2 regions of the Devosia salina genome follow, and region 2 is predicted to be linked to the other one. Evidence: riboswitches for the same ligand, from Rfam matches in the RefSeq annotation. Region 2 holds a riboswitch; the other holds the start of a gene.

Region 1 (15,620 bases), 1.9 Mb from region 2:
ACGCGGTCGCCAATGCTGAACCCGGCCGCGGCGTCCCCCAGGGCCACGATCTCGCCGGCAACTTCGAGGCCCGGCAATGGGGAGGCATCGGGGGGCGGGGCATAGTGTCCGCGGCGCTGTGCCAGGTCCGGGCCATTGACGCCGGCGGCCGCGACGCGGATCAGCACATCGGCGGGGCCGGGCACCGGCGGGGCTTGCCGGACCGGGGTCAGAACTTCGGGGCTACCGGGTACGGCGATGGCGATGGCTGTCATGTCAGAGGGCAATGTCATGACAGTATGCTCGCGCATGCCGGCTTGCCCGGCAAGGCCACTGGGCTACACTCGCCTGCAAAGAACAGTGGAGTGCAGAGCAATGGAAGAGGAAGAGCGCAAGCGCCCGGTGAGTCATGAAGTCGGCATGGGGCTCGACAGCCTCTCGGTTGCCGAACTGGAAGACCGGATCGCGCTGCTCGAGGGCGAGATCGCGCGGCTGCGGGCCGCCATTGCCGCCAAGGGCGACTCGCGCAAGGCTGCCGAGGCCGCGTTCAAATTCTAGTTCAGGGGTTTTCGTGATGGCACCGAACGCCAGTCCGCGCGTTCCAGCTTCCGACGCCTGTTAGTGTTAACAGACGGTTATTGTTCGTTTTCCCGAGGCCGGCAGGTAGCGTTTCCTGGCTGTCGAGGGGAGTTGCGGAATGGACTTGAATCTTTTGGGCGTAGCCCTGCTGTTGACGCTGAGCGGTCTCTATTTCCTGGAATCGGAACGCGCGAGGGCGCCGCTGCAGGATCTTCCGGTGCGTATGCTCAAGCCTGCGCGGACGGCCCTGGAGCGGGCCTGGCACACCGAGCCCCTGCAGGTGTTCATGCGGCAATTGCTGGCCGCGCGGCAGAAGCGATCCGACCTTTGGCTTATGGACAAGGGGCGGTTCTAGTCCCATTTCGCTACGGTCCACGGAGGAGTTGGAAATGGTGCGACAGGACGATCTCATTCTCGAAGGTGTGACGGCCACAGACGTGGCCTCGCTGCGCGCGCTCGCCGATGGCGCAACGCTGCCCCCGCGCCAGGCCATTGCGCCGCTGCATGCCAAGGGCTGGGTGGAGGTGATCGGCGACGACGCTATCATCACGCTTACGGGTCGTACCTTGCTGGACCGGCAACAGGCAAGGTTGCGCTGAAATCAATTGGCAGGGTTAAGAAATCGACTCCTGTTAAGAGCCAATTAATCTTTGGGCGGTAAGGTCTGGTTATTCAGATTTGTTCTGGATTTTTCAGAGTGGTTTCTCCCTCTGTTTGACGCCTCCCTGTTAACTTCGAGAGCTGCATCCGTGCGGCTCTTTTTCTTTTTCGGGCCATGGTTTGGCAGGCCTCGCTTGCATCACAAATTAACAATACTGGAACCCATCGGATGACCCGGTGCCCGCTTGGGGCTAGCATGGACTGATCGGAGGGTTCCCCTTGGCTGAGAGTGGCGAAACCAGGCAGGCAATCGCGATTGGTCCACGCATTGTGGCGTCGGGCGGGTTCGACGCGCTCTATCGCGAGGGCATGGGCCTGATCGAGGCGGTGGCGGCCTATCTTGACGCCGAAGGGCGCATCGAAAGCCGGGTGCTACCGCGCGAAGCCGGCTTCCTCTATGCCACCGAATCCATGCGCCTGACGACGCGGCTGATGCAGCTGGCCTCCTGGCTGCTGCTGCAGCGGGCGGTCAATGAGGGCGAGATTTCACGCGAAAACGCCCGCTCCGAAAAGGAAAAGGTCAAGTTTTCCGCCACGCCCAGCCAGCGCGGCGGGCCGGGCTATGAGGAGCTGCCGCAGACGCTGCGCGATTTCATCGACAAGGGCGACCGCCTGTTCGAGAGGGTGATGCAGCTGGACGCGCTCGAAAAGGGCGATTTGCCGGCGGTGACGCCGGGTCTGGCCAATGGCGTGGCCGACCAGCTTTCGCGCCTCAAGGCGGCCTTCGCCCGCGCCGAATAGGGGTCAGCCCCCGCGCGGCGCAAAAAAGATGACGGCCGCCCCAGCCAGCGCCAGCCCCACGCCGAACAGGTCCCAGCGATCCGGGCGTATGCCCTCGAAGCCGGTCGTGAAGGCCACGGACGTCACGATATAGATACCGCCATAGATGGCGAAGACGCGGCCGGCGCTGTCGGTGCCGGCCAGCGAGAGCAGATAGCCGAACAAGCCCAGGGCCAGCACAGCGGGCACCCAGAGCCAGGGCTGGCCATTGCGCATGGCCAGCCAGATCAGGTAGCAGCCGCCGATCTCGAAAATGGCGGCGCCGAAAAACAGCAGGAACGCCATGGGTCAGCCTTTGAGCGCCTCGAGCCCGGCTGCGGTGCGGCTGAGCACGATTTCCGTCAATTCGTATTGCGCGGCGCCTGCGGTCACGAAGGGGTCGGTGGCGACCAATGCCTCAAGCGATGGCCGGTCCCCGTGTGCCAGGATGACGCCACCTGTGCGCGGCTCCTTGCGTCCCGAAGCGAGGAAAATGCCCGCCTCATAGCCCCTGGCGACCCAATCCATATGCGGCCCGATATGCGCGTCGACCCGGTCGAGCGGGACGATATAGGTGAGCGACAGGATGAACATGAACGGGCTCCAAGCAAGACAAAGCCCGGCGCGATGGCCGGGCTTTGCATGAATTCAAACCGGGTCGGCTTAGATGCCGAGGCCCTTGAAGCGCTCCTTGAAGCGCGAGACGCGGCCGCCGCGGTCCATCAGCTGGCCCGTGCCGCCGGTCCAGGCGGGGTGGGTCTTGGGGTCGATGTCGAGCTGCAGCGTGTCGCCTTCCTTGCCCCAGGTCGAGCGGGTCTGGTAGGTGGTGCCGTCGGTCATGACCACGTTGATGGTGTGGTAGTCGGGGTGGATATCGGTCTTCATCGCTTGCCTCAAATCAAACGGGCGCCGCGGCGCCCGGAGAGCATCAATCTGGTGTTGGGCGGCTTGTTACAGCAGAAGATCGGGTTCTGCAAGGGCCGGGAACGCGTTGCGGTGAAGAACTGGCGCGGCAATATTGCCCGACCCAGCGCGGTTGCGGGCTTTGGGGTGAGCCCCTATATGGGGGCGGTCGCCGGTCGAGCCCGGTCCCGCAGCAATTACGGCGTGTTCCAACAATGACAGATCAGGCCGTTTCGGCAGCATCGGACCCCGACAAGATCGTTTCTGAAGTCAAGTCCGCGCCGCGGCAGCTCCAGCCCCTGCGGCGCCTGCTGCCGTTCCTGCTGCGCTATCCGGTGCGGCTGGCGCTGACCATTCTGTTCCTCCTGATCTCGGCCATTTCCTCGCTGGCCATTCCCGCCATTCTGGGTGGCGCGATCGATGAGGGCTTCGTGGCCCAGAATATCGATATGGTGGGTCAATATGGCTGGCTGATCATCGGCATCGCCGCCATCATGGCCGTGGCCAGCGGCGCCCGCTTCTATTTCATCTCGGTCATTGGCGAGCGCGTCGTGGCCGATCTCCGCCAGGCGGTGTTTTCCCATCTGCTGCGCCTCGAAACGCGCTATTTCGACACCCATCGGGTGGGCGAACTGACCAGCCGCCTCAATGGCGATACCGTGTCGATCCGCAATGCCGTGGGGTCGAGCTTCTCGCTGGCCCTGCGCTCCATGGTCACCATCATTGGCGCGCTCGCCATGATGATCCTGACCAGCCCCGTGCTGACGCTGGCCGTGGTCGTGGCGCTGCCCGCCATTCTCATTCCGGTCATGGTCTATGCGCGGCGGCTGCGCGGCATGTCGCGCCGGACCCAGGATGCGCTGGCGGACCTGTCGGCCATGGCCACCGAAATGCTGGGGGCCAATCGCACAGTCAAATCCTTCACCCAGGAAGAGGTGCAGGCGGTCCACTACAATGTGAGCAGCGAGACCAGCTATCGGGCCGAGGTCAAGCGCCTGGGCGCCCGCGCCTTTCTGGTGGGCCTGGTCATCTTCCTGGGCACGGCCTCGCTGGTGGGCCTCGTCTGGTGGGGCGCCCGCTCGGTCTTCGAGGGCTCGGTCACGGCGGGGCAATTGGCCCAGTTCCTCGTTTATGCCCTCATGGCCTCGGGGGCGCTGACCAATGTGTCCGAAGTGCTGGGGAACCTGCAAAGCGTGGCCGGCGCCACCGAGCGGCTGACCGAAATTCTCGATACCGATGCGGAGATCGTCGATCCGGCCGTCCCCGTGGCGCTGCCCGAGCCGCCGCTGGGCACCGTGACCTTCGACAAGGTCAGCTTTTCCTATGGCGGGCAGGGCGGCGACAATGTCCTGAGCAATGTCAGCTTCTCGGTCGGCAAGGGGGAGACCGTGGCGCTGGTCGGGCCGTCCGGCTCGGGCAAGTCGACGACGCTGTCGCTGTTGCAGCGCTTCTACGATGTCAATGCAGGCACCATTTCGGTCGATGGCGTGGATATTCGCAAGGTTCGGCTCAGCGACCTCCGGCAGCGCTTCGCCTATGTGGAGCAGGAGCCGATCATCTTTGCCGGCACCATTGCCGAGAACATCCGCTTCGGCAAACCCGATGCCGGCATGGACGAGGTGATCGCCGCCGCCAAGGCAGCGCTGGTCGATGACTTCGTCGCCGACCTCCCCAAGGGCTATGACACGGTGGTGGGCGAGCGCGGCGTCATGCTCTCGGGCGGGCAGAAGCAGCGCCTCGCCATCGCCCGGGCCATTCTCAAGAACGCGCCCATCCTGCTGCTCGACGAGGCGACCTCGGCGCTCGACGCGCAGTCGGAGCGGCTGGTGCAATTGGCGCTGGAGCACCTGATGGAGGGCCGCACCACGCTGGTCATCGCCCATCGCCTGGCCACTATCCGGGACGCCAATACCATCCTCGTGCTCGATGGCGGCGAGATCATCGACAAGGGCACCCATGACCAGCTCGTGGCCAAGGGCGGCCGCTATGCCGAACTCGCCAAGCTGCAATTCCGGCTGGCCGAGGCGGTTTAGCAACTCAATTTTTGTAGGGCGTACACGCTAGGCCACTGTGCTTGCGGCCCCACCCCACCCTCTGTCCCTCCCCATCGAGGGGAGGGAGGCGCAGGGCTGTGGCGCCAATGTTCATCGTCTCCCTCCCCCTTGTGGGGAGGGACTAAGGGTGGGGGTGCTACACGTGCTCCCTTCATGCGGAGGGTAAGGGCGCAGACGTCAGGCACATCTCCACCAGGTCCCACAACCGTTCCCGTCCCAGGATCAGCAGCCAGGGCGTGTCATCCCGGGGTACGATCTCGACGTGCCCGCCAAGGCCCTCATTGGACGTGCCCAGCCGCCCTGCCGGATCGAGCAGCAGGTCGTCCATGGGATAGAACAGGCCCTCGGTGCGCTCGAAGACAATCGGCACCAGCGGATGGACGGAAATCCGCTCCCGGGCCGCGGCCTCGAAGGCGAAGGGGCCGGATACGGCCAGCGCCACATCGGTCTCGTCGACAAGGATGACCCGCCGGTGCTGCGCCACTTCGTGCAGGGCACTGAGCGCCGCCAGGGTGTGGTCGAGCCGCCTGCCGGTCATGCCCAGTGCCAGGGTCACCGGCGCCGAGGTGGAATAGAGCGCCTTCTGAAAGTCCGTGGTGATCTGCTCGGGAATGTGGATGACCCGGGTGCGGGTTTCCCAGCCGGCGCGATCTTCGATCGAATCAAGATCGCCCAGGATCGCCTCGGGCACGAGGCCTGCGGCGCCAATGGTGTTGCCGCCGCCATCGGCGCCGATCAGCGCGACATTGCGCGCCGCCAGCTCATGCAACAGGGCGGAATCCACCGTGCCGCCGCCGACTATGGCCAGCGGCCGATCAAAACTGAGCAGCACCTTGCTGCTTGAAGGGAGGGGGGATTGCACTCTCAGCTCACTCTCAATAAGGTCCGCACCGTCTCGCTGGGGTGTTCCGGTTGCCGCCGGAGCTGAGAGTTACCCATAGAACCTGAACCAGGTCATGCTGGCGGAGGAAGTTCGAGATGGCAAGGGTGCCCTCGCGCGTCCTATACCATTGACACATCCCTTCACCCATGACCGCACACCAAACGAAGGGAGACCATCATGGTCAAATCCTCCTCGCTGGCGCTTGCGGTCCTTCTTGCCGGATTGTCCGGCAGCGCAATCGCTCAGGACAAGCCCGTCCTCACCATCTACACCTATGACGGCTTCGCCTCCGAATGGGGGCCAGGCGTTCCCCTCAAGGAAGGCTTCGAAGCCACTTGCGGCTGCACCGTCAACTGGGTGGCCGCCGACTCGTCCATCGGCACGTTGCGCAAGGTGCAGCTCGAGGGTGAAAGCACCGAGGCCGATATCGTCCTGGGGCTCGATACCGCCATTGCCGGGGAAGCCCGCGACACCGGCCTCTTCGCCGATCATGGCCTTGAGCTCGATCATCTCGACCTGCCGACGGCATGGACCGATGCGCAATTCGTGCCGTTCGACTATTCGCATTTCGCCTTCATGTGGGACACCGACCGCATGGACGCGCCGCCGGCCTCGTTCGAGGAGCTGATTGCGCTGCCCGAGGACGTCAAGATCGCCATCCAGGACCCGCGTTCGGCCACGCCGGGCCTGGGGCTGCTGCTCTGGGTCAAGGCCGCCTATGGCGATCGTGCGCCGGAAATCTGGGCCGGTCTCAAGCCGCATATCCTCACCATCACGCGCGAATGGAGCGAGAGCTATGCGCTGTTCCTCGATGGCGAGGCGGACATGGTGCTCTCCTACACCACCTCGCCGGCCTATCACATCCTCGATGAGGGTGATCACACCATCAAGGCGGCGCTGTTCGAGGAGGGGCATTTTGCCCAGATCGAGGTCGCCGGCATTCTCAAGTCGTCGCCGCATCAGGACCTGGCGCGGGATTTCCTGGCCTATCTGACCTCGGTCGAAGGCCAGAAGGTCATCCCCACCACCAATTGGATGTTCCCGGTGGTGGATCTGGGGGGCGATCTCGATCCGGCCTTCGCGGACCTGCCGCAGCCGGACAAGACGCTGCGCCTCAACGAAGCCGAAATCACCGCCAATTCCTCGGCCTGGATCGAGGAAATGCTGGCGGCGGTGCAGTAGGGACCGTGGCAAGCTCGATGCAACTCCTCCCCCTTGAGGGGGGAGGTTGGGTGGGGGTGCTTCACGAGCAACCTGCTTGTGCGACCCCCCACTCCTCCCCTCCCCGCGAGGGGGAGGGAGTTGCATCGTGTGTGCGGCAGGGCCGAGTACCATGCTGACCCTGCCACGCCGCCCCATCCGCATTGCGTCGGCCGCGATCCTCACGCTCGTCATCGCGGCGCTGATCGCGGCGGTGCTGTGGGCGATCCTGGCGGCGGCCACGGATGCGGCGAGTGGTTCACGCATCGACATTGCGCATCTGTTGCGGATGACGGCGCTGCAGGCGGGCCTCACAACCGTGCTGTCCCTCGCGGTCGGCATCGCCGTGGCCTGGGCGCTCAACCGGCTGCGCTTCGCCGGGCGCGACCTGGTCGTGGGCCTGTTTGCCGCCGCCATTGTGACGCCGGGCATGGTGGTGGCCTTCGGGCTCCTCTCCATCTGGGGGCGCAATGGCTGGATCAACCAGGTCGCCAATGCGCTGTTCGGCATCCAGTTCGAGAGCCCCGCCTATGGCCTTTCGGGCATATTGCTGGCCCATGTGGTGCTCGACGGCGCCTTTGCCGCCCGCATCCTCTTGGCGCGGCTCGATGCTATCCCGCAGAGCCGGCTCAAGGTCGGGCAATCGCTTGCCCTTGGCGCGGTGCAGCGTTTCACCCTCATCGACTGGCCGGCGCTGCGCGGCAGCCTGCCGGGGCTTGGGGCCATCATTTTCCTCCTGGCCTTCACCAGCTTCCCCATCGTGCTGCTGCTGGGCGGTGGGCCGGCCAACCAGACGCTGGAAGTGGCGATCTATACCGCCGTAAGGCTCGATTTCGACCTGGTCGGGGCGGTGCGGCTGGCCCTGACCCAGATCGGGGTCTGTTCGGTGGTCATCCTTCTCGCCTCGGTGTTCACCCCGGTGCCGTCGGCCCTCTCCCGTTCGACCCCGCCACGCTGGCGCGACCGCCGGGCCGTGCGGGCGCTGCAATGGCTGGTCCTGGTGCTGGCCGGCGTAGGCTTCGCCCTGCCGCTGGTTTCGGTGCTCTATGACGGGCTGGCCGGCGGGCTCCTGCGGGTCCTCGGGCAGGCCGGCTTCTGGCGCGCGACCGCAACCAGCGTCGTCATCGGCACGGCCTCGGCGCTCCTGACCCTGGTGCTGGCGCTGCTTCTGGCATTGGGGCGCAGCGCGACTGGACACCCGCTCGGGCGGACGCTGCTGGGCATTCCCGCTTTCGCCTATCTCGCCGTGCCGGCCGTGGTGCTGTCGTTGGGCTTCTTCCTCCTGGTGCGGACCCTTGGGGTCCCGATCGGCACTGCGGCACCCGTGGTGGTGGTGATCGCCAACAGCCTCCTCTCGCTGCCCTTCGCCGTCGCCACGCTGGGACCGCCGCTCGAAGCGATCATGGCTACGCGCGGCAAGCTGATCCGGTCCCTGGGCCTCAGCGGCTGGCAACAATTCATAGCCATCGAATACCCGCTGCTGGGGCGCGATATCGGGCTGATGCTGGCGCTCGCCTTCTGCTTTTCGCTGGGCGACCTTGGCGTCATTGCCCTGTTCGGTACGCAGGACTTCCAGACCCTGCCGCTGATGATGTATCGCGCGCTGGGTTCGTATCGCAGCAATGATGCGGCGGCCATCGCCGCGCTGTTGCTGATCTTCACCATTGCCGCCTTTGTCGGCCTGCCGCGCCTCGTCGAAAGGATCGCCCATGCTCCGCGCCGATGACCTGGTCTTTGCCTATCCGGGGCAGACGAGACCCTATCGCTTCACCCTCGAGGCGGAGCCGGGCGTGGTCACCGCCATTTCCGGGGCCAGCGGCTCGGGCAAGTCGACCCTGCTCGACCTCCTCGCCGGATTTATCCTCCCCACCAGCGGATCGCTCAGTCTGGATGGCGTCGGCCTGCTGCCGCTCCCGCCCGAGACACGACCCGTGTCCCTGTTGCTGCAGGCCGACAATCTGTTCGAACACCTGAGCGCCGAGGACAATGCCGCCCTCGGATTGCCGCGCGGCACATCGCGAGACGAGGGTCGGCAGAAGGTGGCGGCGGCCCTGTCCGAGGTCGGGCTGGCGGGCTTTGAGGCAAAGCCGACCTCGACCCTGTCCGGCGGGCAGAAGCAACGCGTGGCATTGGCACGAACGCTGCTGCGCAACCGGCCGGTGCTGCTGCTGGACGAACCGTTTTCGGCACTCGACGACGAGACCCGCAAGACCACGCGGGACCTGGTGGGCGAACTCACCCGGCGCCATGGCTGGCACACCATTCTCGTCAGCCACCATGCCGACGATATCGCCGCGCTGGCGGGCCGGCACTATCGCATCATCGATGGCGGCCTGGAGCGCGTCTAGCTATTGCGCCCAGGCGGCCAGGACCTTTTCGAACAGCGCCTGTGCCTCATCATCCTTTTCCAGCGTGAGGATGGCATTGCGGCCCGTTCCATAGACGATGGCGAGGTCGAGCCAGCGGCGGTTCTCGAGCAGGTCGGTGTTGGCTGTCAGGTCACCCTCGGAGGCGCTGAGCGCAAACAGGAAGGAATTGCCCACAACGCGCGCTGCGGCGCCCGCGAGGGCGGTGCCGGGCACCAGTTCCTGGTCCTTGAGCAGCACGCCGGCCAGGGTCGCTATCGAGCCGCCGACAAAGGTGTCGGGCACGTCGAAGCTGATTTCCATCAGATGGCTGGCAGGCAGCACCGGGTCGTTGTTCTTGCGGATGATGATCGACACGCCGAGGTTCCGCGCGGGGATGCTGGCCTCGCCCAACAGGGTCGGCAGGCCGATCTCGTCGGTGCCCTCGGTCCATTCCACCGTGCCCGAGAACGGCACCGCGCCGCCCTGGCCATTGGCCGAGGCCTCCAGCAAGAGTGACTGGTTGCCTGCCAGATCGGCAGGATCGACGCTGGCGGCCGGGTCCTCGGTGGCGGCAATCGAGGTGTCCTCGCCCGAGAGCCGTTCCTCGGTCTTGATCTCGCTGTTGCCGATCGAGGGGAGGACAGTCTCAGTGCCGGTGGGGGTCACCGGTTCCGGCGTGGGTTCGAGCCGGTCGTCGGTCACTTCCAGCGCGCTGGTCGGTTCGGTCGCGGCCGTGGTGGCCGTATTGCCGGGGCCGGAGGCACCCTCTTCGCCGGACGAGGTCGTGGGGGTGGCATTGTCCATGGTCGGGACGGCGGAAGGCTCGGTCGTGGTCACGGGCTCGGTGACGGGGGTCTGGCTGCGCCCGAACATCTGGTCGAGGTCGACATAGCCTTCGCGCCAGGCCCAGTAGCCGGCGCCGCCAACGCCCGCCAGGAGAATGGCAAAGACGATAAGGAAGATGGTGAGCCCCGCGCCCGAGCGCCGCTCCGCGCCGGCCGGCGCAAAGCCGGCATCCTCGTCCTGCAATTCGCCTTCGGGTTGGGTGGTGCCGCTGCGTTCAGGCAGGGGCTCGGTGGTTTCACCGCGCGCTTCGCGGTCCAGCGTCTCGATGGCGCGTTCGATCGCGCCTTCGGCCTCGCGGGTGTCGTCCTGCTCGACGTCCACCTCGCGTACGCTCGATAGGGCCGTGTCGACGGGCAGCGGCGGTTCGATGATCACGGGTTCGGTGGCGACCGGCTGGCTGGCAAGCGCGGTGCTGCCCAGGATCGGCTCGATCCGGGGCGCCAGGCTCGCGGCAGATGCGGCGCCGGTGCCGGTTCCCATTGCCTGTACGGCAGGCTCGGGACGAGGGGAGAAGAACGAGGGGCGCGCGGGCTTGGGCTCGGCCGGGGGCGATACGGCCACCGGGCTCTCGGCCGGGGTCTGAGCCGCAGCCGGGGCCTCGGGGGTCGCGGTTTCGGGCGCTACCGAGTCGACGCGATCCACCGTGACGCCGCTCGTCGCGGCGGCCTGGGTGATGATGTCCTCGATCGAGGTGGGAGCGGCCGCGGCCAAAGGTGCGCCGGTATCCTGTGTGACAGGTTCCTCGACCGGCTCGGCCCTGGTTTCGACCGGTGACGGTTCGGGTTCGGGCTCGGCGACGGGCTCAGGTGCAGTTTCAGCTTCAGCTTCGGCTTCGGGCGGCTGTGCCCTGGCCGGTTCGGCCGGCTCGCTGGCCACCGGTTCCGCCTTGGTGGGCTCCGCGGCCGCGCTAGGTGCCGGCACGGGTTCCGGGGCCGGTTTTGGCGCTGCCGGCGCGGGCGCCGGTGCTGGCGTGGGGCGTGGGGCCGGGCGCGGGGACAGGGGTCCGTCGCGCCCGAGGCTGATCACGGCCTCGCTGGCTTCCTGTTCGACCTGGCGGATACAGTCTTCGAGCTGCAGGCGGTGCTGGGTAATGTCCCGGGCCGGAAGCGGGGGCTGGATAGCGCGCAGCTGTCCAACCAGAGCGGAACGCGCCTTCTCATAGACCGCGCGCCGCGCGGCCCCGTTGTTCTCCGGCAGCGCCGAGATTGCCCGACGCAACAGCTCCTTGTAATCCGCCATTGGCTACTTGGTACTCACTCTGACAGCGCAGTCTTGTATCAAAATTTCTCAGTCTTGGAATGGGTCAACCACAAGGATGGTATCGGCCCGTTCGGGGCTGGTGGACAAGAGGGCAACCGGCGCGCCGATCAGTTCTTCGATATAACGCACATATTTGACGGCCTGGGCGGGCAGTTCTGCCCAGGAACGGGCCCCGGCGGTCGTCTCGGACCAGCCTTCCAGGGTCTCGTAGATCGGCTTAACGCGGGCCTGTGCTCCCATTGAGGCAGGCAGATAATCAATGCGTGAGCCATCCAGTTCGTAGCCGACGCAGACCTTGATCTCTTTCAGGCCGTCGAGCACGTCGAGCTTGGTCAGGGCAATGCCGGTAATGCCGCTGGTCTTGACGGTCTGGCGCACCAGTACCGCGTCGAACCAGCCGCAGCGGCGCGGGCGGCCGGTATTGACGCCAACTTCGCGGCCGACCACGGCGAGATGCTTGCCGATCTCGTCGTCCAGCTCGCAGGGGAAGGGGCCTTCGCCCACGCGGGTCGTATAGGCCTTGGTGATGCCCAGCACATAGCCGATGGCTGTGGGCCCGAGGCCCGAACCGGCTGCGGCCTGGCCGGCGACGGTGTTGGACGAGGTCACGAATGGGTAGGTGCCGTGGTCATTGTCGAGCAGCGCGCCCTGCGCACCCTCGAACAGGATGCGGGCGCCGGCCTTGCGCTTGTCTTCCAGCACGCGCCAGACCTGGTCCATGAAGGGCAGGATTTCCGAAGCGATCGAGGTCAGCTCGTCAAAGATGGCCTGGGCCGAAATTTCATTGAGCCCCATGCCGCGCCGGAGCGCATTGTGATGGGTCAAGAGCCGCTCGATCTTGGGCATCAGCGTATCGGGTTCGGAAAGGTCGACCAGGCGGATGGCGCGGCGGCCGACCTTGTCCTCATAGGCCGGGCCGATGCCGCGGCGGGTGGTGCCGATCTTGAGACCGGAATTGGCGTCCTCGCGGATCCCGTCCAGCTCGCGGTGGAGCGAGAGGATCAGCGGGGCATTGTCGGCGATGCGCAGCACTTCGGGGGTGATCTTGACGCCCTGGCCGCGCAGCTTGGCCATTTCCTGGACAAAGTGGTGCGGGTCGACGACCACGCCATTGCCAATTACCGAGAGCTTGCCCTGCACCAGGCCCGAGGGCAGCAGCGCCAGCTTGTAGCTGACCCCGTCGATGACCAGGGTATGGCCGGCATTATGACCGCCATGGAAGCGCACGACGACGTCGGCGCGCTCCGAAAGCCAGTCCACGATCTTGCCCTTGCCCTCGTCGCCCCATTGCGAGCCGACGACAACCACATTCGCCATATTTCAGTCTTCCCCAAACAAGGCACACGAAAAGGACCGGCCCGAATCAGGTCCACGATGATTGGACGTGAAGTCCTCCCGGCCACCTTTGTCGGGTTTGATTGCGGCCGAATAACTGATAAGTCCGATTGTCCTTACATCACCCGGGCGACGATGACAAAGCCGCACCCACAGCAAAATAGCGGCATATTCGCCCGCGTCCTGGATCAACCCTATCTGCTTCTGATTCTGGCCCCGCTGTTCTGGGGTGGCAATGTGGTGGCCGCCAAGCTCACCGTGGGGCAGATCGATCCGTTCCTGCTGCTGGCCAGCCGCTGCGTGCTCGCCACCAGTTTCATCCTCCCGTTTGCCTGGCCGCATCTGCGCGGCGACCTCGGGGTGATACGCCGTTTCTGGCCGGTGCTGATGGCCTATGGTGCAGTCGGCTATGCGCTGTTCAACGGCTTTCTCTATCTGGGGCTGCAGACGACGACGGCGGTCAATTCGGCGATCGAGCAGGGCTCGCTGCCCATGCTGATCCTGGGCGCCAATTTCATCATCTTCCGGGTGCGGGCCAAGCCAATCCAGATCATCGGGGTGCTGCTGGCGATCACCGGCGTGATGCTGACGGCAACCCATGGCGATCTGGCGCGCATCTTGACGCTCGACATCAATATCGGCGACGGCTTCGTCATGCTCGCATGCCTGGCCTATACCACCTATACCCTCGCCCTGCGCTTCCGCCCCAAAATGCACATTCTGAGCTTCATGGCGGTCAGCTTTTCCGGTGCGGCAATCACCGCCGTCATCATGCTGGCCTTCTCGCCGGACGGGCTCGGGCAGGTGGCGACGCTGGGTTCGGCGCCGCCGGTGGTCTGGGCAGTGATTGCCTATGTGGCGGTGTTTCCGTCCATGTTCAGCCAGGTCGCCTATGCGCGCGGCGTTGAACTGGTGGGCGCCAATCGCGCTGCGCCCAGCCACAACCTCATCCCGGTGTTCGGGACACTGGGCTCGGTGATCATTCTGGGCGAAACGCTCGAGGCCTACCACTTCATCGCCGCCGCCATCATCTTTGGCGGTATCCTGCTGGCCGAATGGGCGGCAAGGCGCAGCGCTCTACGCAGTGCTCCGTAGTTGCCACTGGCATGTCGCTGTGTTCCTCTTTTGTTCAAAGAGGGGGCGCTCATGTCGATGTCGGTAACTGTGTTTTCCAATCGGACTGCGACCATGCGCGAGTGGCAGGCTGGCCTTGATGCGGACGGCTTCGACCTGCTGCTCTACCAATCGGCAGTCTTCGAGGAGTTGAGAGGCTTCCTGCCTGTTCGACTGGATGGGGCGGGGACGGGATTTGAAGTCTTCCACGAAGATTGTGCCGCCCTTGTCAGCGAACTCGGCGAGGAAGGTTGGGACGTTGGCGGACCCTGGCAGTATGCCATGTCGTTCTATTTCGGCGGGGATTATCGCGAGCTCATTTCGGTCCTTGCGGCGGCAGGCAGCTATGCGCGGGTTACCGGGGGCATCGTCTTTGACGGTGAGGAGGCCAAGGTGCAGCAGCCAGCAGAGGTCCTCGAAGAGGCGCGGCGCCTTCGTGATAGCTACAAGGACAAATTGGGCGCCCCGCGATATGAATGGCGGGACGCCAAATAGGTGTGCATTTGAGAGGCCGCGGCGGCTTTAGAAACTCAGCGCCTTGGCCTGCTTGACGCCTTCCAGGGCGGCGATTTCGGCGAGTTGCGCTTCGGTCAGCGTGCCGTCGATGGAGACCAGGGCGATGGCATCGCCGCCGATCTCGGCGCGGCCGAGATTGAAGTTGGCGATGTTGATGCCCAGCTTGCCCAGGATGGTGCCCAGGCGGCCGATATGGCCCGGCTTGTCCTCATTGGTGACATAGAGCATGTGCGGGGTGACTTCCGCTTCCATGTTGATGTCCTTGACCTGGATGATGCGCGACTTGCCATTGGCAAACAGGGTGCCCGCCAGGCCCCGGGTCTGGCGCTCGGTGGTCACGGTCAGGCGGATATAGCCCTCATAGGCGCCCTGCTGGTCGCGGGTGGTGGTCTCGACCACGATGCCGCGGTCCTTGGCGATCTGCGGCGCCGAGACCATGTTGATGTCGCCCAGCGAGGGCTTCAGCACGCCATTGATGGCGGCCGCGATCATCGGCTTGATGTTGAGCGCGGCCGGGGTGCCCTCGAACTCGATCTTGATGCCCGAAATGGCCGTTTCGGTCAGCTGGCCGGCAAAGGAGCCGAGCGTTTCGGCGAGCTTGACCCAGGGGGTGATGATCGGGGCTTCCTCGGCCGAGATGGACGGGAAGTTGAGCGCATTGGTGATCTCACCGGTCATCAGATAGGCTGAAATCTGCTCGGCCACCTGCAGGGCGACGTTTTCCTGCGCTTCGGTGGTCGAGGCGCCCAGATGCGGCGTGCAGATGACGTTGGGCAGTTCGAACAGAGGGTTGTTCTGGGCCGGCTCCTCGAGGAACACGTCCAGCGCCGCACCGGCCACCTGGCCGGATTTGAGCGCTTCGTAAAGAGCGGCTTCATCGATCAGGCCGCCACGGGCGCAATTGATGATGCGCACGCCCTTCTTGGTCTTGGCCAGGGCTTCGGCGTTGAGAATGTTGCGGGTGGCGTCGATCAGCGGGGTGTGCAGGGTAATGAAGTCGGCGCGGGCCAGCAATTCGTCCAGTTCCACCTTTTCAACGCCCATGGTCTGGGCGCGTTCGGGGGTGAGGAACGGGTCGAAGGCCACGACCTTCATCTTGAGGCCAAGGGCGCGGTCGGCAACGATCGAACCGATATTGCCCGCGCCGATCAGGCCCAGCACCTTGTTTGTGACTTCGACGCCCAT
Region 2 (15,620 bases):
GCACACTCATGTCCCACGTGACCTATTTTGACGATGACGGAGTGAGCAAGCTTGTCGGGACCAACTGGGACATCACCGACGATGTGAAGCTTCACGAAAGCCTTGTTACTGCCAAACGGCTGGCAGAGACACGAAATGCCGAACTGCAGATCGCAAAGGATCAGATAGAACGCCAGGCGCTAACGGACCCGTTGACGGAATTACCCAACCGCCGGTTCCTCGAGCAAATACTGGGCGATCTCTATCGGGACAAACAGCTTCCCACATCCATCCTCCATATCGATCTCGATCACTTCAAGGAAATCAACGACAGTGCAGGTCATCTTGCTGGTGATGCGGTTCTGAAACACGCAGCCCGGACCATTTCGGACCAAATCACCTCCGCAGAGTTCTTGGCCCGAAGCGGTGGCGATGAGTTCGTTGTTGTATGCCCAGGTGCGGCAGACCCGACCCATCTGAAACGCCTTGCAGGGAACATCCTCTCAAGCCTGGCAATGCCTTTCTATTTCTCGGGTAGGCCCCTGCGCCTCGGCGCGAGCATAGGTATCGCCACCCAAACGTCGGCCTATCGTAGCTTGGATCAGCTTCTGGGCGATGCTGATGCGGCGCTCTATCGCGCAAAAGCCGGAGGTGGTGGCCGGCATGACTACTTCACCGAGGACCTGCGCTCCGAGATCGAGTTAGCAAGGCGCACTGCGGAAGAACTCCTTGAAGCCATAGAGACCAACCAATTCGTGCCCTACTACCAACCAATCGTCGACGCCAAGACGAACCAAGTGGTCAGTTTGGAGGCTCTCGCTCGGTGGCAGCACCCCTCTCGCGGTGTTCTGGCTCCCGCCCATTTCATGAAATTTGCAGAAGAACGTCACGTTCTGAGCACTATCGACGGCATGATCCTTGAGCAGGCGGTGGCGCAAATGCAGGAATGGCGCCATAGGAAAATCACTATTCCTTCAATCTCGGTCAATGTCTCCCTCAACCGCCTAGCCGACGAGCAACTGGTCTGCTCGCTGCAAAAACTGGACTTCGAACCGGGGACGCTTAACTTTGAGCTGCTCGAGTCCATATTCCTTGATGACGAAAAGGACAAGTTCTGCACGAATATCGAGGCTATCAGGAGGATGGGTATCGGCATCGACATCGACGACTTTGGCACCGGTCACGCCTCTTTCCTGAGTCTTTTTCGACTCAATCCACGACGGTTCAAAATAGACCGTCAACTGGTTCAGCCGATCATCGAAAGCCAGGAAAAGCGTGCGGTCATAAAGTCCATCATCGGAATGGGTAAGACCTTGGGTCTTAACGTCGTAGCCGAAGGCGTCGAGACAATCGAGCATGCCAATCTTCTGCGCCGGCTGGGTTGTGATTATCTACAGGGCTATGCCTTTGCCCGACCGATGCCGGCCGACGAGCTCGAAGGCTGGCTCCGTCATTGGGGACATGAAGACCGAAACTAGTGAACTGCAATATCAGTATTGGACAGATCGCGGCAGCTTGCTCGTTTTACGGGTGAGGCTCGCTCTTTGCCCCTCATTATGCAGTTGGCTGGTCAGCGCGGTATGTCGATTATTACCTTCGCGGCCAATGTATTTGGTGTCCGCTCTTGGGATGCCTTCTCGACGACCCCGGTGACCATTTTGGGGCGCGTTACAGACCGGCCGCTCAAGCTTGTCTGGGTTGTCTTGATTGGCCTTCAACGCGCCGGGGCCCAGCGTTCCCGAAGGCTCCGTCAAAGTCCCCTACTCTATTGACTTGCCGGTGGTTCGCTCAAATTGCAGAGCAAAATGTGCGGCCAGAACCTCTTCATGAACTCCCGCCTCGATCGCTTTTTCCCGGATATCGTCAAGAGCCTGAAACAAGCCAATCGAGCGAACCAGCTCGGCCTGTTTGGAAATTTTTTCGCGAAGATCTTCAGGTAGGGCGCCTGCATCAATGTGACCGTGCGTTGTCTTTATCCACCGCTGAACGGTCCGGGGATTCACCTCGAGAAATCGACCAATTCTGCTTGAGGTGAACCTGATGAAGAGGTCCGCCAGATCTCGAATCACTTTGCCATCTTCCGCGGACATATGCGCCCCTTTCGTCCCCTCTCAAGCCCAGGCACCGTTTTACCGAAAAACGCCAAAACCATCAAATCAGATGTTTCGTCGGATTTTTGTTGACAGGATTATCCTGTCGATCTAGGCTCTCAACATCGGCGATGGAACGGCCTTGCCGAAGGACACACGATCCCAAAGCGGTTTTGACTGCAAGGGACAGGAGACAGACATGACGGAAACGTCCAACGCCACCATGGCGGCTTCGCTCGATCTTGGTCGAGGCGTTATCACGGAAAAGCTTCAGTTCATTGGACAGGTTACGGGCGGTGGAGCCCACGGTCCAGGCCACGTTTTGCGGCAGATTGGCTATAGCAGTTCGGTCGCGGTCTATTTCACTACGGATAATCGCTCCGGCTCCAAGCGCTCCGGAAGTTGTATTTGGCAGCTGGACGCGGATGAACTCTACACGCTTGATGGTGTTGCCACTGGCAGTCGTGCTAGCAGCAAGTTCTACGTGAAGACAGACGACGGCGTAGCCGTGGAGCTAAGCCAGTCAGAATTCGAAGAAGAACGGCAGCGACGCTGGCCCCTCCAGCACCAGCAGGCCATTGAGGCACTGGAAAAGCGCAAACGCGACGAGGCATCTCGCATGAAACGGGAGGCCGAGCAGGCCGAGGCCCGGCGCATCGAACTCGAAGCTCTCGCTGAGATTAATGCGGAGCGGGCAGCCCAGATTGACGCCCACGGGCAGCCAATCGAAGGCGAACTCCCGCAATTGAGCGGCACGTCAAAGCAGATTGCATACGCGCTGAACATTCGCAGAGCGTTCGCAGACATTCATCCTGGTCACCGGGCTCTGAAGTCGGCGACCACGGCCAAATACTGGATCGAGAACCATCGCGGTGCGCTCCACGGCCGATAGCAAGAAGGCAACGAAATGATCGAAGTCCCAGTTGGCAAGCCTGGAGATCGGCAACGACGCATTGAACTGGTGGCTATGATCTGCTTCGGCCATGACCCCCTGGACCCAGGTCAACCCATTCGGGGCTGGCAGGCGCGATTGTCCAAAGCGATGGGCATGGGGCGAACGGCTGTGCACGACACTCTCAAGAAGGGTGAGAGCGCAGTGTTCGATCGCAAACTTCGAATCTTCGTTGCTGGCCGGCGGATCGCGATGATGGAAGAGATTGAGGCTCTCAACACGATCGAGCAAATCCTTGGGTCTTCGGACCCAACCTCAAAGCTTGCCTACCGTGACCCTTGGGAGGAAACGAAATGAACGTCAGTATCAGGATCAAGGCCGCCAGAGAGGCCACGACAGCCATTCGCGTCGACTGGTTTAGCGCGGTCGAGGCTTTGCGCACCGGCGGTGACACCAACGGGTACGGCGCTCTGTCAGACCCTTCGGACGCCATATGTCGGTTGCTCGAGGCCAGGTCGTCTCTCGAGAAAGCAATTGCTGCTTTTCGCAGCGTCGATTGGCCGACAGACGACGATTACGACGAACAACAACAGAATGAGAGCGAAGAAGCCCGCAGGCGTCTTGCCGAGACCGGCTTCGAAATTTGACCTGCGCAAGGGGCCCGGTCGCCGGCACCGCCAGCCCTGTTCACCTCGCCGGCTAGTACTACGACAATGGAGTTTTGAAATGAAATCCGCTACCAGAAACGCCCTGAAGGCCGTGAACAACGCGCAGAACGTGCCGGCTCACTATCAGGGACATTATCGCCCATCGCCTCGCCAATGAAACACTGGTGGACGAAGTGGCGCGGTCCGAACTGCCCACCGAACACTCCCCGCTTCCCCTGGAGGTCCGCGCCTTTCGTAGCCGGCTGGACGGCACCGAGCATCTGGCGCTGCTCCGTAGTCCTTTGGGGCGTACACCGCTGGTGCGCCTGCATTCGGAATGCCTGACCGGGGACGCGCTCGGATCATTTCGATGCGATTGCGGGCCGCAACTGCAGGAGGCCCTGCGCCAGATCGCCACCGGTGACGGCGGCGCCCTGATCTACCTGCGCGGTCAGGAAGGCCGCGGCATTGGGCTTGCCAACAAGATCCGCGCCTATGCCCTGCAGGACCTGGGGCACGACACCGTCGAGGCCAATACCGCGCTGGGTTTTCTCGCCGATGCCCGCGACTACGGCATTGCCGGGCAGATCCTGCACTCGCTCGGTATCGACCGTCTGCGGCTGTTGTCGAACAATCCCGACAAAGCCCTGTCCCTCGAAAAATTCGGCATCCACGTCGCCGAGCGCGTGCCGCTCGAAATCCCGGCCAATCCCTATAACTGGCGCTATCTCGCGACCAAGCGGGACAAATTCGGCCACACCTTCACCCACCAGGACCATGAGAACCAGAATGCCTGAAAACGCACCCCGCCTTGCCATCGTCGTCAGCCAGTTTAACTTGGAGGTCACCCATGGGCTGCGCGATGGCGCACTAGCCTATCTCGCCGAGAATGGTGTTTCGGTCGCGCCGGACAACATCTATTCAGCGCCAGGCGCCTTCGAAATTCCGCTCATCGCCAGGCGGCTCGCGCAGTCCGGCTTCGACGGCGTCATTTGCCTGGGCTGTGTCATCAAGGGCGATACGGCCCATTTCGAATATATCAGTGAGGCCACCGCTCATGGCCTGATGCAGGCCGGGCTCGAAACAGGCAAGCCCATCACCTTCGGCATCCTGACCACCTATACCGACGAGCAGGCCATCCTGCGCAGCCGCAAGGACGAGCACAACAAGGGCCGCGAAGCCGCGGCTGCCTGCCTGGAAGCCCTTCGAGCACTCGACGCGATCGGCGACTAGCCTCTAGTATCGAGCGATGCGGCCCTGCCGTTCTTTAAAGTCGGCAGGGCCTGTTGACGGTTCGTTTTTGGACCATGGCCGTGCCCAGCAAGCGGCGCAGATCTTCTTTTCACGCCCGGCGGCAGATTTCGAGACCGTGCCGGTCCTGCAGACCGTGCAGTCATGGCAGGGGTTTCCCTTCCTAGCGCGTCTCTCGACGCGATTCGGCGTGCCGATCTTTGCGTCGCAGCGGCGTCCAGACCATGAGCATGGGCGAGGCCAAGGCCGGCGGTGGCCGGGGCCTCAGCGACATCATCTACGTCAAGCTGGGCCGCTCGATCATCGGCGAAGCTTTCCGGGCGCAGGCGAACTTGTGTTAGCAAGAGAGCTTTTGACCCCGGAAGGAAGGTCTTTTGCCGTGATGCTGGCCGTTGTCGCCAGTCCGCTCCTAGACGCATTCATCAAGGAGCGGACATTGAGCGAACGGACGTCCTGAGCGGATGGATAGCTCGGGAGCAGTGTCGTCGGTCACAGCTTAGCGCTGAAAAGAGGCAGTTCCTATCCGCGCCCGCGATAGGTCGGCACACCTGTCTCGGGAAGCCAGACATGTTGTGGTACAATGCCAGTCTGCCAGAACACATCGATTGGGATGCCACCACGCGGGTACCAGTACCCTCCGATCCGGAGCCATCGGGGCTCCAGCAGGCTCGTCAGCCGGCGTCCGATCGATACTGTGCAGTCCTCATGGAAGGCGCCGTGGTTGCGGAACGACGTCAGGTAGAGCTTGAGCGATTTGGACTCCACCAGCCAGTCGCCCGGAACATAGTCGATGACCAGATGGGCAAAATCTGGCTGACCTGTCACAGGGCACAGAGAAGTAAACTCCGGCACCGTAAACCGCGCGACATAGTCTGTATCGGCCTGTGGATTGGGCACGCGCTCCAGAATGGCGAGTTCGGGGCTGTCTGCCGCCTTGGTCTCACGACCAAGCTGCGTGACTTGAAGAGAGAAGTCGGTCATGCCAGTGCTCCAGCGAGTTGCCGTTCCTGCCGCTCATCATATGAGCGTAGCCAATAGATGAAGGGAATGGCGACCAGAACCATCAAGCCTTTGCCAACGATCTGCCCCCACATCAGCTCAATACTGCCGAATGCCAGCTGCAGGAAGATCAGGGTGTCGAGAAACAAGCCGACCATGCTCGAGGCGACGACAGCCAGCACCAGGCCTCGGCGCTGCAATGGAGTATAAACACCCAGGTCGGCCAGCTCTGAAACAAGAAACGCAACCACTGAGGCAAACACCAAAGCAGGCGGGGCGACCAGCACCGACAATATAGCCCCAAAGGCAATTGCAGTAATGGTCCAAGCCAGGCCGAGGCGCCGCTGCACCAGATCCCGCAGCACAAAGGCGAGTCCTGCCACCATGACACCGCTCGGCGCCAAAAGTCCCGGAGCGACGGGAATCAAGCATGGGCCATCGGGAGGGCAGACAGTTCCCACATTGCCGATCATCCAGTTGGCGAGTGGAACAGTTAAGGCGAAAGCGGCAAACAGGGCAAGGCCCTCGATCCGCCGCCGCGTATCAAGACGAGATAACATTGAGTTCTCCTGCGGTCAGGCAAAACAGACCTGCGCCGGATTGCGATAGCCGCAGCCAGCACCGGAGTGCAAGAGCCTGCGCCGGGACAGGGAGATGCTGGTACTGCCAATATGGTGTCTTGAGAGACTCAAGACAGGCGGCGGGGCCTCCCGTCCCTTGTTGTGGCGGTCCTCGGTTACTTGATGAAGGACGAACGGCCTATCATAGCCCGCACTATGCGTTTATGGCCGTTTCCATCATTGACGTTTACTGGGGCTTTAGGAACCACCGGCGACGCTAGTCAGCCACCCTTCGCATTCCAGCGGTTCTCAAAAACCAGGTCCGCCAGCGGGATACGCATCCGCCATCCCTTCTGCTCTAGTTCAGGTGATGCGAAGAAGCTATCGACTCTGCCGACGCAAAGGTAAGCGACCAGCCGGATCGGCTCGGGGATATCCAAGACCACCTTGACCTCGTGCTCCTTGAGGATACTGACCCAGCCGACTCCCAGACCCTCTGCTCTGGCCGCCAGCCAGAGGTTCTGGACGGCACAGACCGTGCTGAACAGGTCCATGTCGGGCATGTGCGTGGCGCCCAAGACGACCGGGCCGCCGCGTGTGCCATCGCAGGTCACGCAGATATTGACCGGCGCGCTGGTGATTCCCTCAAGCTTGAGGGCCCGATAGGCGTCCTGACGATCCTGGGGGAACATCGATGCCGCTTCGTCATTGGCGCGCGCAAAGATTTCGGCAACCCGCCGCTTCTTCTCGGCATCGCGTATCACGAGGAAATTCCAGGGCTGCATGAAGCCCACGGAGGGCGCATGGTGTGCGGCATCCAGGATCCGCATCAGGACCTCGTCGCCCACTGCATCGGGCAGGAACTGGCCGCGCACATCCCGCCGGCTATAGATGGCGCGATAGACCGCTGCGCGCTCGGCGTCGGAAAATGGTCCGCCCGCGGCAAAGTGTGGTTGAAACGCAGGCTGATCGGTGGTGTCCGGCATGACATTGCCCCTGTTGAAAAAAACACAGGAGCTGGGGTCCAGCCAGCTTCAAGAGGTCATCTGGCCGGTCTTCTGACTTGGGATCATCCCCGGCGGACGCCTTCCCGGCTTGCGCCAGTGGCATATGCCCGACAGGTCCCCCGCACAGCGCTGGGCACGTCGCGGATTTCAACCGCGTTCCCGATTCTCCCGCCGAAGCGGGCACCAGACTCGGTGCGTATACCCCCCGAGCCGCGCTGTTGGCAAGGCGGAGTTGACGGGTTGACATTGGCATGACGATGCCGTCTTCTCGCGGACGTCCGAGGGGTGTCCAGGTTCGCAAGAGTCTGGTCTGAGATGGCTGAGAGGCCGAACCCTTTGAACCTGATCCGGGTAATGCCGGCGAAGGGACGGGATCGTATCCGCCACCAGAGCTGCGCCCGGGTTTCCGTTTTCACGAGAAAACATGGAGACCCATCGTGAACAAGACCATCAACGCCGAGGCGCTGAGCGCCAATGGCATATCCACCACACCGCTTTCCGCGTCGCGTAAGATCTATGCGAGCAGCCCGCTCGCCACCGATATCCGCGTGCCCTTTCGCGAGATCGCCATCGACGATCCCAACGCCCCGGCGTTTCGCGTTTACGACACGTCCGGCCCCTATACCGATCCGGCCATCGCCATAGATCTCAAGCGCGGCCTACCGCGCCTGCGCGGAAACTGGATTGCCGAGCGTGGCGACGCGGAACCCTATGCGGGCCGCGCCATCAGGCCCGAAGACGACGGCCATGTATCCCCGGAACGGGCCGTCGCGCATTTCCCCCTCGCCCATCAGCCGCTCCGCGGCAGGGCCGGGCGGCCGGTCACCCAACTGGACTATGCGCGCGCCGGCATCATCACCAAGGAGATGATTTTCGTCGCCGAGCGGGAGAATCTGGGGCGCCAGCAGATGTTGGAGGGCGCCGAGGCTCGCCTCGCCGATGGGAACAGTTTCGGCGCGGCCATTCCGCCTTTCATCACGCCGGAATTCGTGCGCGACGAGATCGCCCGCGGCCGGGCGATCATTCCGGCCAATATCAACCATCCCGAAATCGAGCCGATGGTGATCGGGCGCAATTTCCTGGTCAAGATCAACGCCAATATCGGCAATTCCGCCGTGTCGTCCTCAGTCGAGGAAGAGGTGGAAAAACTGGTCTGGGCCATCCGCTGGGGCGCCGACACGGTCATGGATCTCTCGACCGGCCGCAACATCCACGCCACCCGCGAATGGATCATCCGCAATTCGCCCGTCCCGATCGGCACGGTGCCGATCTACCAGGCGCTCGAAAAGGTCAACGGCAACCCCGCCAAGCTCGATTGGGACGTGTTCTCCGACACGCTCATCGAACAATGCGAGCAGGGTGTCGATTACTTCACCATCCATGCCGGCGTGCGCCTGGCCCATGTGCCGCTGACCGCCAGGCGCGTCACCGGCATTGTCTCGCGCGGCGGCTCCATCATGGCCGGCTGGTGCCTTGCCCACCACAGGGAAAGCTTCCTCTACGAACGCTTCGGCGACATCTGCGATATCATGGCCAGGTATGACGTGTCGTTTTCCCTGGGCGATGGCCTGCGCCCTGGCTCGATTGCCGATGCCAATGACGCAGCGCAGTTCGCCGAGCTCGAAACGCTGGGCGAGCTGACCAGGATCGCCTGGGACAAGGGTTGCCAGGTGATGATCGAAGGGCCGGGGCACGTCCCGATGCACAAGATCAAGGAGAATATGGACAAGCAGCTGCGCGAATGCGGCGAGGCTCCATTCTATACGCTGGGGCCCCTGACCACCGATATTGCGCCGGGCTATGACCACATCACCTCGGCTATCGGCGCCGGCATGATCGGCTGGTTCGGTACGGCCATGCTCTGCTACGTAACGCCCAAGGAACATCTGGGCCTGCCCAATCGCGATGACGTCAAGACCGGCGTCATCACCTACAAGATCGCGGCGCATGCGGCCGATCTGGCCAAGGGACATCCGGCGGCGCAGTTGCGTGACGATGCGCTGTCAAAGGCCCGGTTTGAATTCCGCTGGCAAGACCAGTTCAACCTTTCGCTCGACCCCGATACGGCACGCAGCTTCCATGACGAGACCCTGCCCAAGGAGGCGCACAAGACCGCCCATTTCTGTTCGATGTGCGGGCCCAAATTCTGCTCGATGAAGATCACGCAGGATATCCGCGACATGGCCGCCCGCGAGGGTGGCATGGCGGAGAAGTCGCGCGAGTTCCTCGACCAGGGGGGGAAGGTCTATGTCCCGCTCGATTAGCCGCGCTCCCCTGCGGGCAACAGTGATCGGGGCAGGCGTCGCCGGGCTGACGACCGCCCTGACCTTGGCCGAGCGAGGCCTTGCGGTGGAGGTGTTCGACCGCAATGCGGGGCTCGGGCCGGGGAGCTGTTCCTGGCATGCCGGGGGCATGCTTGCGCCGTGGTGCGAAATGGCATCGAGCGAGGCCGTGGTCGGCCGTCTTGGCGCCCAATCCATTGACTGGTGGCGTGAACGCTTCCCCGCCACTGTGTCGAAAGGCACGCTGGTGGTTGCGCCTGGGCGCGACCTGGCCGAACTCGATCGCTTTGCCCAGCGCACCGAGCGGTACCGGTGGCTCAACGAGACCGAGATAGCTTCCCTGGAACCTGACCTGGCCGGTCGTTTCCGCAAAGGCCTCCACTTCCCCGGCGAAGCACATCTCGATCCGCGCCTCGCGCTGGCGGAGCTGGTGGAGCGGTTGGCAGCTCTGAGCGTCGCCATCCGGTTCGACACCGAACTCGAGCCCGCAGCGGCGCGGGGCGATCTGGTCTTTGATTGCCGGGGGCTTGGCGGGCGGATCGACATGCCAGCACTGCGCGGCGTTCGCGGGGAGATGGCGCTGATCCGCTCACGCAGTCTGTCGCTGTCCCGGCCGGTGCGCCTTTTGCATCCACGCCTGCCGATCTATCTGGTTCCGCGCGGCGAAGGCGTCTTCATGCTGGGTGCGACCATGCTCGAAAGCGAGGCACGGGGCCCGGTCAGCGTGCGCTCCATGCTCGACTTGCTGGGGGCTGCCTTCACCCTCCATCCGGCGCTGGGGGAGGCGGAAATTCTCGAGCTTGGGGCAGATCTCCGCCCTGCCCTTCCCGACAATCTTCCCCGGGTGGAGCGAACGGGACGCGTCATTCGCGTCAATGGCCTCTTCCGCCACGGCTTCCTGCTTGCCCCGGCCCTCGCGCGGATTGCCGCCGGCGCGGCCTTTGCCCCCCATTTCGACACGGAGCTTCTGCATGCGAATTCGGCTTAACGGCGCCGAGAAGCAGCTTGCCGCCAGCCGCCTCGACGAGGCGCTTGATGCACTGGGCTACAAGGACGCGGTCATCGCCACCGCCGTTAACGGTCGGTTCGTGCCGGCGGCCCGGCGCGCGGACACGCAATTATACGATGGCGACAGTCTCGAAGTGCTCGCCCCTATGCAGGGAGGCTGAGGCATGGAGTTTTATGGTGTCACGCTGTCCTCCCGGCTGCTGCTGGGCACGGCCCGTTATCCCTCGCCCAAAATCCTCGAGGCGGCAGTGCGCGCCTCGGGGGCCGAAATCGTCACTGTGTCGCTCAGGCGCGAAGGCGGCGACCAGCGGGCCGGCCAGGCTTTCTGGTCGCTTATAGGCGAGCTGGGCCTCCGCGTCCTGCCCAATACGGCTGGCTGTCATTCGGTCAAGGAGGCCGTAACCACGGCCCACATGGCTCGCGAACTCTTCGGCACGACCTGGATCAAGCTCGAAGTGATCGGCGAGGCCGATACCCTCCAGCCCGATGTCTTCGGGCTGGTGGAAGCTGCACGTATCCTGGGCGAGGACGGGTTCGAGGTCTTTCCCTACACGACCGAAGACCTGGTCGTGGCCGAACGCCTGCTCGAGGGAGGCTGCCGAGTATTGATGCCCTGGGGCGCCCCGATCGGATCGGCGCGCGGGCTGAACAATCTCTTTGGCTTGCGCGCCCTGCGCGCCCACTTCCCCGATGTACCCCTGGTGATCGATGCCGGTCTCGGCCTGCCCTCGCATGCGGCAGCGGCGATGGAAATGGGCTATGACGCGGTGCTGCTCAATACTGCCGTCGCCGAGGCGGGTGACCCTGTCCGCATGGCCGAAGCCTTTGCCCTCGCCGTGGACGCGGGGCGGCTTGCCCATACCGCATCGCCCCTCGAGCCGCGCGACATGGCGGCGCCTTCGACCCCGGTCCTGGGCAAGGCAGTCCTCGCATGATGCTCGATCGCTTCTATCCCGTCGTGCCCGATGCGGATTGGGTCGAGCGTCTTCTGGCCTCGGGCGCAAAACTGATCCAGCTGCGGATCAAGGATTGTCCCGAACCCGCGCTGCGCGCTGAGATCGAGCAAGCTAGGGCCACATGCATGGCAGCGGGTGCGCAGCTCGTGATCAATGACCATTGGCAGGTGGCCATCGATACCGGGTGCGATTTCGTGCATCTGGGCCAGGAAGACCTCGCCGAGGCCGACATGGGGGCGCTGCGCCGCGCGGGGATACGCTTCGGCATCAGCACCCATGACCATGCCGAATTGGACAGAGCCCTGATTGAGTCCCCTGACTATGTGGCCCTGGGGCCCATCTATCCCACCCAGCTCAAAAAGATGCCCTGGGCGCCGCAGGGGCTGGCGCGGATCGCAGAATGGAAGCGCCTCGTGGGCGCGCGGCCGCTGGTGGCCATTGGCGGGCTGACCGTGGCGCGGGCCGAACTCTGCCTGGCGGCGGGCGCCGATTGCGTTGCGGTCGTTGGAGACATCGTGCGCCACCCCGACCCAGCCGGTCAGGCCGGTGCCTGGCTGGCAGCAACGAGGCTTTGACATGACCGATCGCTACATCCGCCAGATGACGCTGGCCGAAATCGGCGCCGATGGACAGGCGAAGCTGGCCGCTGCCAGCGTCCTCGTGGTTGGCGCCGGGGGCCTTGGTTCGACGGTCCTGCAAATCCTGGCCGGTGCCGGAATCGGCGAAATCGTCATCCTCGACCATGATCGTGTGGACGTCACCAATCTGCATCGGCAGCCGCTCTACGGCATGGACGATATCGGTGCGCCAAAGACGGAGGCGGCGCGAAAGGCGCTGCTTCGAGCCAATCCCGCAATCACCGTAACAGCCAGACCGGAGCGCCTGACGCCACACAATGCCGCCGCGCTCGTCGACAGGGCGACCGTCGTCATCGATGCGGCCGACAATTTCGCCGTGACCTATATCCTGTCCGACCGCTGCCGGGCTGCCGGCAAGCCATTGGTCAGTGCGTCGGTGCTTGGCTTCTCCGGTTATGTCGGCGCCTTTTGCGGCGGTGCGCCAAGTTATCGCGCGGTCTTTCCCGATGCGCCAGCGGTGGCCGGCAGTTGCGCCAGCGTCGGCGTGCTGGGGTCAGCCGTATCGATACTGGGGAGCCTCCAGGCCCATATGGCACTTCACGTGCTGCTCGACCTTAAGCCAGGCATATTAGGCCGGGTTGTCAGCTTCGACGGCCACACCCTGCAATTTGGCGGCTTCAGCTTTGCCGATAGTCCTGAGCCTCTGCACGCCACCGCGTTCATCGGGCTGGCAGACCTCGTGCCCGACGATATTGTCGTCGACCTGCGCGGCGTCGCTGAAGCGCCGACCCTGCCGCGAGCAGATGCGCTTCGTCTGGCCCCAACGGAAATTGACCAACTGGCATCGGCATATGGTGGTGCCCGCATCGTCCTCTGCTGCCGCAGCGGGCAGCGGGCTCTGCGCGCTGCGGGGCGGTTGCAGTCCATGGGCAGGCACAACCTGGCGCTGGTCGCGCTGGAAGGCGATCCGTCGTGATACCCGTTGCTTTGACCATTGCCGGTTCGGATTCGGGCGGCGGCGCCGGAATCCAGGCCGATCTCAAGGTCTTTGCCGCTTTTGACGTCTTCGGGACCAGCGCGATTACAGCGGTGACGGCGCAAAACAGCATGGGCGTGTCTGCGATACACTCGGTCCCTCCAACAGTTGTAGCGTCCCAGATCGAGGCGGCGTTCGCCGATCTGCCGGTGGCGTCTGTCAAGATCGGCATGCTCGGGAATGCCGAGGTCATTGACGCGGTCGCCGAGACCTTGAGCCGGCATGACGCCAACCGGATTGTCCTTGATCCGGTGCTGGTGGCAACCAGCGGCGCGCGCCTGCTCCCGGAGGAGGCTTTGGCCGCACTGGTCACTCTGCTGTTGCCGAGGACCCTCCTGCTCACCCCCAACCTGCCTGAGGCTGCGGCCTTGACTGGCTCGCCACTTGCCATGGACGAGACTGCGAGGATCGTTCAGGCCAGGGCCTTGCTGGCGATGGGGCCCAAGGCTGTGCTGATCAAAGGGGGACACGCTGCGGGACCGCGCAGTACGGACCTGCTCGTCGACGCCGACGGCGTGACACGCTTTTCAGCGCAGCGGCAAGGCGTGGGGGAGATTCATGGCGGGGGCTGCATGTTTTCCTCCGCGGTCGCAGCCGGCCTCGCCAGAGGCTGGCCACTGACCGCCTCGGTCAGCCAAGCCAAAGGCTTTATCTCGAGGGCCATAGCAGCGGCACCAAGCCAGGCCCTCGGCTCCGGTGCCCGGTTATTGCACCCGGCTCGGCGGCCTGGGAGGCGTCTTGGCCACAACGCCGCAGCCCCTTCGAGTTCCATTCACAAGTTGCCATTTCTGGCGTAGAGGGAAGACAGAGCAATCTCCGGTCGCAGCCTTACCCGGTCAAAACAAGGATCAACATTTTGAAAACTCTCGTCATCTGCTCCGGCGGATTGGACTCGGTTTCGCTCGCGCACAAGGTGGCGGCCGAGCAAACTCTCACAGGCCTCGTTTCGTTCGACTACGGACAGCGGCACAGCAAGGAACTCGGCTTTGTCGCGGCCTGCGCACAACGGCTTGGCGTCCCGCACCAGGTCATCGACATCCGTGACATCGGCCGCCAACTCAGCGGTTCCGCGCTCACCGACGATGTTGCCGTTCCCGACGGCCACTATGCCGAAGAATCGATGCGGATCACGGTGGTGCCCAATCGCAACGCCATCATGCTGGCGATAGCCTTCGGTGTCGCTGCGGCGCGACAGGACGAGGCAGTCGGCGTTGCCGTCCACGGCGGCGATCACTTCATCTATCCCGATTGCCGGCCTGATTTCATTGACGCCTTCCAGGCGATGCAGGACCGTGCGCTCGACGGCTATGCCAACGTCCGCCTTTACGCGCCGTTCGTAAACGTGTCCAAGGCCGACATCGTGACCGAGGGCGCACGGCATGCAACGCCCTTCGATCAGACCTGGTCCTGCTACAAGGGCGGGGAGATACATTGCGGACGTTGCGGCACCTGCGTCGAGCGTCGGGAAGCCTTCGACCTGGCCCGGCTGCCGGATCCAACACCCTATGCCGATGCCGACTTCTGGCGTGATGCCGTAGAGGCGAAACGCGCATGACGTTTCGCATCACCAAGGAATTCCATTTCTCGGCATCCCATCAGCTCGCGTCGCTTCCGCCTGACCACCAATGCGCTCGGCTGCATGGGCACAACTACATCGTGGAAGTCGAACTGACCGCCGATGAGCTGAACGAGCATGGCTTCGTGCGCGATTACCAGGACCTGTCAGTCCTCAAACGGCACATCGACGAGGCATTCGACCATCGCCATCTCAACGATGTGCTGGGCCATGATCGGGTCACTGCCGAATATCTCGCCCAATACTTCTATGACTGGTGCAAGCAGCGACTGCCCGAAGCCTCTGCCGTACGCGTCAGCGAGACCGCCAAAACCTGGGCGGAGTACAGGCCGTGAGCGCCGTGGAGCCGCCCGGTATCCGCATCAGTGAGATCTTCGGGCCGACGATTCAGGGCGAAGGCGTATTGATCGGCCAGCCGACCGTGTTCGTGCGAACCGGTGGATGCGACTACCGTTGCGCCTGGTGCGACAGCCTGCATGCCGTAGACAGTCGCTTCCGTGACGACTGGCGGCCAATGTCGATAGAGCAGATCTGGGCACAGGTCCGGGTCCTGTCGGGCGGCGAGCCGCTGATGGTGTCGCTGTCCGGCGGCAATCCCGCGATCCAGCCGCTGGGCGACCTGATCGCACGCGGCCACCAGGACGGCTATCGCTTCGCCCTGGAAACGCAGGGTTCGATGGCCCGGGACTGGTTCTCGATGCTGGACGTCCTGGTGCTGAGCCCCAAGCCGCCATCAAGCCGGATGAGCGTCGACAGGGC

What was found. Region 2 has a riboswitch for thiamine pyrophosphate ahead of thiC (phosphomethylpyrimidine synthase ThiC). Riboswitches for the same ligand answer to the same signal wherever they lie in the genome.
Region 1: another riboswitch for thiamine pyrophosphate. It lies ahead of thiB (thiamine ABC transporter substrate binding subunit); the one in region 2 lies ahead of thiC (phosphomethylpyrimidine synthase ThiC).

What each region holds. Positions count from the first base shown of each region.
Region 1 covers NZ_CP080590.1:3,382,717-3,398,336, reverse strand. Annotated here, with positions in the region: gene K1X15_RS16655 (NAD(P)H-quinone oxidoreductase) at 1-272, opposite strand, end outside; gene K1X15_RS16650 (DUF1192 domain-containing protein) at 355-537, shown strand; gene K1X15_RS16645 (hypothetical protein) at 677-913, shown strand; gene K1X15_RS16640 (hypothetical protein) at 948-1,157, shown strand; gene rcdA (protease adaptor protein RcdA) at 1,438-1,959, shown strand; gene K1X15_RS16630 (YnfA family protein) at 1,963-2,283, opposite strand; gene K1X15_RS16625 (YciI family protein) at 2,287-2,571, opposite strand; gene rpmE (50S ribosomal protein L31) at 2,641-2,862, opposite strand; gene K1X15_RS16615 (ABC transporter ATP-binding protein) at 3,096-4,913, shown strand; gene K1X15_RS16610 (thiamine diphosphokinase) at 5,086-5,796, opposite strand; TPP riboswitch at 5,824-5,922, shown strand; gene thiB (thiamine ABC transporter substrate binding subunit) at 5,995-6,999, shown strand; gene K1X15_RS16600 (ABC transporter permease family protein) at 7,151-8,743, shown strand; gene K1X15_RS16595 (ATP-binding cassette domain-containing protein) at 8,727-9,365, shown strand; gene K1X15_RS21460 (hypothetical protein) at 9,366-11,450, opposite strand; gene K1X15_RS16585 (adenylosuccinate synthase) at 11,499-12,788, opposite strand; gene K1X15_RS16580 (DMT family transporter) at 12,942-13,901, shown strand; gene K1X15_RS16575 (hypothetical protein) at 13,995-14,414, shown strand; gene serA (phosphoglycerate dehydrogenase) at 14,442-15,620, opposite strand, start outside.
Region 2 covers NZ_CP080590.1:1,515,647-1,531,266, reverse strand. Annotated here, with positions in the region: gene K1X15_RS07355 (sensor domain-containing protein) at 1-1,457, shown strand, start outside; gene K1X15_RS07350 (hypothetical protein) at 1,740-2,069, opposite strand; gene K1X15_RS07345 (hypothetical protein) at 2,269-2,961, shown strand; gene K1X15_RS07340 (hypothetical protein) at 2,977-3,318, shown strand; gene K1X15_RS07335 (hypothetical protein) at 3,315-3,608, shown strand; gene ribA (GTP cyclohydrolase II) at 3,794-4,405, shown strand; gene ribH (6,7-dimethyl-8-ribityllumazine synthase) at 4,398-4,841, shown strand; gene queF (preQ(1) synthase) at 5,379-5,840, opposite strand; gene K1X15_RS07315 (VUT family protein) at 5,837-6,418, opposite strand; gene bluB (5,6-dimethylbenzimidazole synthase) at 6,700-7,404, opposite strand; cobalamin riboswitch at 7,450-7,628, opposite strand; TPP riboswitch at 7,697-7,811, shown strand; gene thiC (phosphomethylpyrimidine synthase ThiC) at 7,875-9,689, shown strand; gene K1X15_RS07300 (FAD-dependent oxidoreductase) at 9,700-10,695, shown strand; gene thiS (sulfur carrier protein ThiS) at 10,679-10,876, shown strand; gene K1X15_RS07290 (thiazole synthase) at 10,880-11,650, shown strand; gene K1X15_RS07285 (thiamine phosphate synthase) at 11,647-12,246, shown strand; gene K1X15_RS07280 (HesA/MoeB/ThiF family protein) at 12,248-13,225, shown strand; gene thiD (bifunctional hydroxymethylpyrimidine kinase/phosphomethylpyrimidine kinase) at 13,222-14,082, shown strand; gene queC (7-cyano-7-deazaguanine synthase QueC) at 14,142-14,840, shown strand; gene queD (6-carboxytetrahydropterin synthase QueD) at 14,837-15,196, shown strand; gene queE (7-carboxy-7-deazaguanine synthase QueE) at 15,175-15,620, shown strand, end outside.